DNA from 3 places in the Afipia sp. GAS231 genome. Region 3 is predicted to be linked to each of the others. Evidence: predicted binding sites of a transcription regulator. Region 3 holds the regulator's gene; each other region holds the start of a gene.
The links. Region 3 encodes PhoB, which activates phosphate uptake and scavenging genes when phosphate is short. Its sites were predicted from a motif close to TGTCATNNANCTGTCAT; they were not measured.
Positions count from the first base shown of each region.

Region 1: a site for PhoB is predicted at 937-953, ahead of BLS26_RS27315 (alkaline phosphatase). Genes of this name have one in related genera too.
Region 2: a site for PhoB is predicted at 1,358-1,374, ahead of ppk2 (polyphosphate kinase 2). Genes of this name have one in related genera too.

Region 1 is NZ_LT629703.1:5,754,250-5,756,516, reverse strand. It holds gene BLS26_RS27315 (alkaline phosphatase) at 1-870, opposite strand, end outside; gene BLS26_RS27310 (hypothetical protein) at 1,068-1,460, opposite strand; gene BLS26_RS27305 (indolepyruvate ferredoxin oxidoreductase family protein) at 1,602-2,267, opposite strand, start outside.
Region 2 is NZ_LT629703.1:6,144,132-6,146,398, forward strand. It holds gene BLS26_RS28985 (zinc-binding dehydrogenase) at 1-216, shown strand, start outside; gene ppk2 (polyphosphate kinase 2) at 391-1,305, opposite strand; gene BLS26_RS28995 (collagen-like protein) at 1,504-2,088, shown strand; gene BLS26_RS29000 (zinc-dependent alcohol dehydrogenase family protein) at 2,229-2,267, opposite strand, start outside.
Region 3 is NZ_LT629703.1:4,284,776-4,287,042, reverse strand. It holds gene BLS26_RS20130 (GcrA family cell cycle regulator) at 1-400, shown strand, start outside; gene phoB (phosphate regulon transcriptional regulator PhoB) at 677-1,381, opposite strand; gene phoU (phosphate signaling complex protein PhoU) at 1,411-2,127, opposite strand; gene pstB (phosphate ABC transporter ATP-binding protein PstB) at 2,233-2,267, opposite strand, start outside.

The DNA of each region.
Region 1 (2,267 bases), 1.5 Mb from region 3:
GAATTCATGGAACGCGCGACGGGCGCGGGACACCAGTTTCGGGACGCCGTCGTCGGCAAAGCCGCTCTCGTCATAGCTGCCGAGCGGCGCCCAGTCGTTGGTCACTTCATGGTCGTCCCATTGCGCGAACATCGGGACTTCGGCGTGGAAGGCGCGAAAATTTTCGTCGAGCCAGTTGTATTTGTAGTTGCCGCGAAACTGGGCCAGGCTGTGGGCGGCGACGGATTTTTCTTCCGTGACGATGTTGCGCCAGATCTCGCCGTTCGGCAGCTTCAGTTCGGATGGGACCGGACAATCGGCATAGATGTGATCGCCGGAATGAATGAAGAAGTCAGGTCGATTGTCGCGCATGGTGCGATAGGTTCGCAATCCCCCGCGCGCAGGATCGATGCCCCAGCCCTGGCCCACGGCATCGCCGGACCAGACGAACGATACCGAACGTCGCTCTGACGGCGCGGTGCGGAAATGGCCGACCCGGGTTTCTCCGGCGAGTCCGCCCGCGATATCGTCGAAGCGCACGCGGTAGAAGATGTCCTGCCCCGCGGGCAGGCCATCGAGCAGTACTTTCGAGGTGAAGTCGCTGTCCGGCAGCGCATCGGCGGAAACGGTGCGGATGATGGTCTTGAAGCTCTCGACCGTCGAACACTCGACCTGCATGCGTGCCGCACGATCGGCGCGCGACCAGATGACAGCGGAGTCCACCGCAACGTCGCCGGATTGAATGCCGCAGGCGATCAACGGACGATCGGCGGCGCGGCTCAGATAGGGCCTTGCGATGCTGCCGAGCCCGGCGACGGCCACCGTCGCTGCCGAGCGGACCAGCAGTTGACGCCGGTTCAGAGCATGCTTGGCGCGTATCGCAGATGGCATCGAGTCACCCTCGTCGAATCATGACAAAGGTGTGCCCGTTGAATTTGACTCCCAGCCGAAGGTTTTACGACAGGTGGATGACTCTGAGGGAACTGTAGGGTGGGTTAGCCGAAGGCGTAACCCACCAACTTCGTGCAGCGCGGTTGATACCGCGGTGGGTTACGGCTTCGCCTAACCCACCCTACGAAGCGCGATTGTTATCGCTGCCAGCCGCAAATGCCGCCCGACTTGCACGGCCAAGTCTGGATTCGCGTATCGCGTGCCTGCGCATCGAGCGGGTTGCCGTGGCGATGCGCCAATTTGGCGCGAGCTGCGGCGCGCGGTGGCGTAGCGTTGACACGCGCCACGTGCGTCTTCCGCATGACGATCTTGGGTTCCGTCACCGTCGTTGTGCGCACGCGATCGGTTTTCGCCTCGATCGGAACCGGGGCGAATTCCGCTTCCGGCCCGAGCCGCTTCGGTGAAAGCACGACTTTGGAGAGATCGAGCCGGAGGAACTCGTCGGGACGATACTCGTCGGCCATAGCCGCGCCGCCCAGCATCAGGAACCCGGTACAAACGAATGCCGCAAAGGCACTTTTCAGGCCCATTCATGGCCTCCTGAAACCAAAGAAAAAACGAACTATCGACATCATGTAGGAAGCCGGCACGACAATGCCAGCCGTTCGTGCCGGCAAGGTTACTGGGAAACTATGGTGGCCGTGAAAAGTTTCACCGCCAGCATAACGCTTCTACTCCGCCGCCTGGGCTACAGGCTGCCCGATCGCGCTTTCGAGGCGCGCGGTTTCGGTGCGGAATTTCGCGACGTTGGCTTCCTTGATGTGGCCGTAGCCACGCACTAGTTCGGCCGACTTCGCCAGTGTTACCAGCCGCGGCAGATCGAGCGGCTTGTTCGCATCGAGGTGGCGGAAGATCATCGCCGAATATTCGCCCGGCAGCGCGCGCTCCATTTTGCGCTCGCTGGTATAGCCGAACGGATCGAACGCGGTGCCGCGCAGCGACTTCATCCGTGCCAGCAGACCGAACGCCTTGAACATCCACGGTCCGAATTCGCGCTTGCGCAGGTGTCCGGTCGCCTTGTCGCGTGGCGCGAACATCGGCGGCGCGAGGCTGACCTTGACACTGGTGTCGCCGTCGAACTGTTCCTTCAAGGCTTTCGCGAACTCCCCGTCGGTGTAGAGCCGGGCGACTTCGTATTCGTCCTTGTAAGCCATCAGCTTGAACAGGCCTTTGGCGAAGGCTTCCGTCAGTTCCTGAGATCCAGGCGCAGCCTTGGCCTCCGCGGCGCGAACGCGTTCCACTTCGGAGAAGTAACGCTTCGAATAGGCCTCGTTCTGGTAATCGGTCAGGAATTTGGCGCGGAACGCGATGCTTTCGTCAAGCGAGCGCTTGGCCGG
Region 2 (2,267 bases), 1.9 Mb from region 3:
CCGTTCCTGGGGATCGTGAAAGAACTCAATGTCCAGTACGTGCTGGCCTACACGCCGGAAGAGTTCGCCTATTCGCTGCGCCTGATCGCGGAAGGCAAGGTCGATGCGGCCTCGATGGTGACGGCCAGCGTCGGCATCGACGGCGTCGCCAAAGCCTTCGCCGATCTCGCCAATCCGGAAGCGCACACCAAGATTATTGTGGAGCCGTGGCGATAATATCCGTCGTCCCGGACAAGCGAAGCGCGATCTCAGATGTGCAATTGCACATCGGGGGACCCATACGCCGCGGCGGTCGTTATTAGAAAAAGCCGTCGACGACCTTGCTTGAATAATAGCGGCCGCGGCGTATGGGTCCCTGCGTTCGCAGGGACGACAGCTTTGTGCCGCCGGTCAGAATTTTGCCGGAACGTACATATCGGGCGGTATCGGTCCGCGGTGATATTCGGGGTTGTGGACCCGCGGCGGCAAGATCACCGGCGGGTGCTGCACCTCGGAATAGGGAATCTGCGTCAACAGATGCGAGATGCAGTTGAGGCGCGCGCGCTTCTTGTCGACGGCGTCGACGATCCACCACGGCGAGTCCGGCAGGTGGGTATGCTGCAGCATGGCCTCCTTGGCCTTGGTGTATTGCTCCCACTTAGCTCGGGCCTGCACGTCCATCGGGCTCAGCTTCCACTGCTTGAGCGGATCGCTGATCCGCATCGTGAAGCGGAATTGCTGTTCCTCGTCGGTGATCGAGAACCAGTATTTCAAGAGGATGGTGCCGGAACGGATCAGCATGCGCTCGAATTCCGGCACCGACTTGAAGAACTCCTGGTACTGTTCCTCGTTGCAAAAGCCCATCACGCGCTCGACGCCGGCGCGGTTGTACCAGCTACGGTCGAACAGCACGATCTCGCCGCCCGCCGGCAGATGCGAGACATAGCGTTGAAAATACCACTGGGTCCGCTCCCGCTCGCTCGGCGCCGGCAGCGCCGCGACGCGGCAGATCCGCGGATTGAGCCGCTGGGTGATGCGCTTGATCACGCCGCCTTTGCCGGCGGAATCGCGGCCTTCGAACAGCACCACGACCTTCTGCTTACTGTGCTGAACCCAGTCCTGCAGCTTGACCAGTTCGCCTTGCAGCCGCAGCAGCTCCCTGAAATAGATTTTGCGATCGAGCTCCGGTCCTTCGTGCACCGCGTCGATGTCGTCGAGCCTGGAGTCGTCGAGTTCGAGCTCGAGCTCTTCGTCAAGGGTGTCGGCCATTTCCCGATGGATGCGCTCTCGCAAGGCCAGTTCGGCGTTCAATTCGGACGTGGTCATGGGATCTGTCTTTCGCTCGCTTCTGTCGGGCATCGGACAATGGTTCGGTCACGTTACGGGGATGTGACATGGCCGGCTTCGCCCGGTTTGGAGGGCAGACGCCTCGAAATAGCTGCTGATATCGCAGGCGCGGAATTGATGCCGTGGTGGCGCGTCTGTAAGAAGACAGGGCACCCACTGGAAAGCAGGAGAAGCGCCGTGGCCGACAATTCAACGGGACGGCCGGGGCCGCAAGGCAAGCCCGGACCGCAGGGGCCGCGCGGGCCGGCCGGCGAACCCGGAAAGCCCGGCCTGCACGGCAATCCCGGCCGGCCCGGCTCCGAAGGCCCGCGCGGCAAACCTGGTTCTAATGGAAAGCCCGGCCCCAACGGAAAGCCGGGAGCCCCCGGCAAGCGTGGCGAGCCAGGTCCGCAAGGCAAGCCGGGTGCGCGCGGCGAGGCTGGCCCGCAAGGCCCCGCCGGTGCGGCTGGTCTCGCCGGTCCGCGCGGCGAACCCGGCTCGCGCGGCGAACCCGGTTCGCGCGGCGAACCGGGTCCGGCGGGCGCGCTGCCCTCGATCGAACAGGTGATGCCCTGGCTGCATCTGATCTTCGATGCCTGGGAAGAGCATCGGCAAAAGCGCGCGCAGGAAGCCGCCGAACGCGAGCAGGCGGCGGCGGAGCTTGAGCAGGTGGCGGCAGAACTCGCGGCTCAAGAAGCGGCGGCTGCTGACGAAGACGACGACGGCGATGACGACGATCGCAAGAAGAAGCACAAGCGCAAGCATCGCAAGGACAAGAAGTAGACGCCCGCTAACCGCAGGTGCGCAGGATGGGTGGAGCGAAGCGATACCCATCATTTCCTTGCGCGCCGATTGATGGGTATCGCGGAGTTTATCATCGGGCCGGCTAAAGGCCGGACCCGATGGCTCCACCCATCCACAAACTACGAATTGAAGCCCGGAAGGTCGACCACCAGCCTTCC
Region 3 (2,267 bases):
CGCGGTGATCGGCAAAGTGCACCGGCTCGGCCTGTCCGGCCGCGCCAAGAGCCCCTCTTCGGCAGCACCGCGCCAGCGCAAGGCCCGCCCCGCCCAGCACATGATGCGGGTGGCGCGTCCGGTGTCGCGCGGCAACACCGCGCTTGCGCATGCGTTCGAAGTCGAGATGGAGCCGGATCCGATCGCCTTCGACAATGTCGTGCCGATGAGCCAGCGGCTGACGCTCCTGGAATTGAACGAGGCGACCTGCCACTGGCCGGTCGGAGATCCCTCGACCGCGGACTTCTTCTTCTGCGGCGGCAAGGCGCTCGCCGGCCTGCCCTACTGCGCGCACCACTCGCGCGTCGCCTACCAGCCGGCCTCCGATCGCCGTCGCCCGGCGCCGAAGCCGACAAGGTAATTCTCCGTCATTGCGAGCGGAGCGAAGCAATCCAGACTTGCTTCGCTGACGGATGGATTGCTTCGTCGCTACGCTCCTCGCAATGACGAAGCTTCGTCGTCCCGGCCTAGTGCGCAATTGCGCACGGGGGCCGGGACCCATAACCGCCGATGGATCGCGGTTATGCCGAGCTGGAGCTTCAGCTCTTTTCTAACAATTACATTTTGTGGTTATGGGTCCCGGCTCAAGGCCGGGACGACGGCGGAGTTTGTTGCTCCGCCTGCCCCTACAAGAGCCCTACGGCTCCGCCTTCGCGAAGCGATCATCCAGCGCGTAGCCGGCGCCGCGCACGGTGCGGATCGGGTCCTGCTCGCGGCCGGGGTTGAGCAGCTTGCGCAGGCGGCCGATGTGAACGTCGACGGTGCGCTCGTCGATATAGATGTCGCGGCCCCAGACGCTGTCCAGCAACTGCTCGCGCGAGAACACGCGGCCAGGATGCTCGAGGAAGAACTCGAGCAGGCGATACTCGGTCGGGCCGAGATCGATCTGGCGGCCGGAGCGGGCGACGCGGCGTTTCTCGCGGTCGAGCTCGATATCGCCGTAGGTCAGCACGGTGGCGAGCCGCTCGGGGCTGGCGCGCCGCAACAGGCCTTTTACCCGCGCCAGCAATTCCGGCACCGAGAACGGCTTGACGATGTAGTCGTCGGCGCCGGTGGCCAGGCCCCGGACGCGCTCGCTTTCCTCGCCGCGCGCGGTCAGCATGATGATCGGCAGTTGCTTGGTCTCCGGCCGCGCCCGCAGGCGCCGGCACAGTTCGATGCCGGACAGGCCCGGCAGCATCCAGTCGAGCACGATCAGGTCGGGCACCCGCTCCTTCAGCCGCGTATCGGCATCATCGCCGCGGCCGACGGTCTCGACTTCGTAGCCTTCGGCATCAAGGTTGTAGCGCAGCAGCGTGGTCAGCGCTTCCTCGTCTTCAACCACCAGAATGCGTGCGTTCATCGATTTGGCTTCCCTATCGTTCTGACGCGTCAGTTACCGGGTACTGTCGTGGCGAACGTCGTCATGTCGCCCTTCGGGCGCTTGTCGAGAATCTGCTGACCCTCGATCATGTAGAACACGGTTTCGGCAATGTTAGTGGCGTGGTCGCCGATCCGCTCGATATTCTTGGCGCAGAACATCAAATGAATGCAGAACGAGATGTTGCGCGGATCTTCCATCATGTAGGTCAGGAGTTCGCGGAACAGCGAGGTGCAGATGGCGTCGACTTCCTCGTCGCCCTTCCACACCGCCATCGCCGCCGGCAGGTCGTGCGCGGCATAGGCGTCCAGCACCGACTTGACCTGCGACTGCACCAGATCGGTCATGTGCTCGAGGCCGCGGATCAGCTTCAAGGGCTGGAAATCGTTCTCCAGCGCCGCGACCCGCTTGCCCATGTTCTTGGCGAGGTCGCCGATCCGCTCCAGATCGGTGGCGACGCGCATCGCGCCGACGATCTCGCGCAAGTCGATCGCCATCGGCTGGCGCCGCGCGATGGTCAGCACCGCGCGTTCCTCGATGATGTGCTGCAGGCGGTCGATCTCGAGGTCGGAGGTGACGACGCGGTTGCCCAGCGCGATGTCGCGGCGGACCAGCGCATCGACGGATTCGGTGATCATGCGTTCGGCAAGGCCGCCCATCTCGGCAACGAGACGGGTGAGTTCCTGCAGATCGCCGTCAAACGCCTTGGCGGTATGTTCAGAAGCCATTTGATCTCTCCTCAATCATGATCCGATCGGATCGGAGCATGATTTGAATTTCCCTTTTGAGCACGATCTCTTCGGAAAACCGGGTCCCACTTTTCCGGATCATGCTCAGCCGAACCGGCCGGTGATGTAGTCCTGGGTTC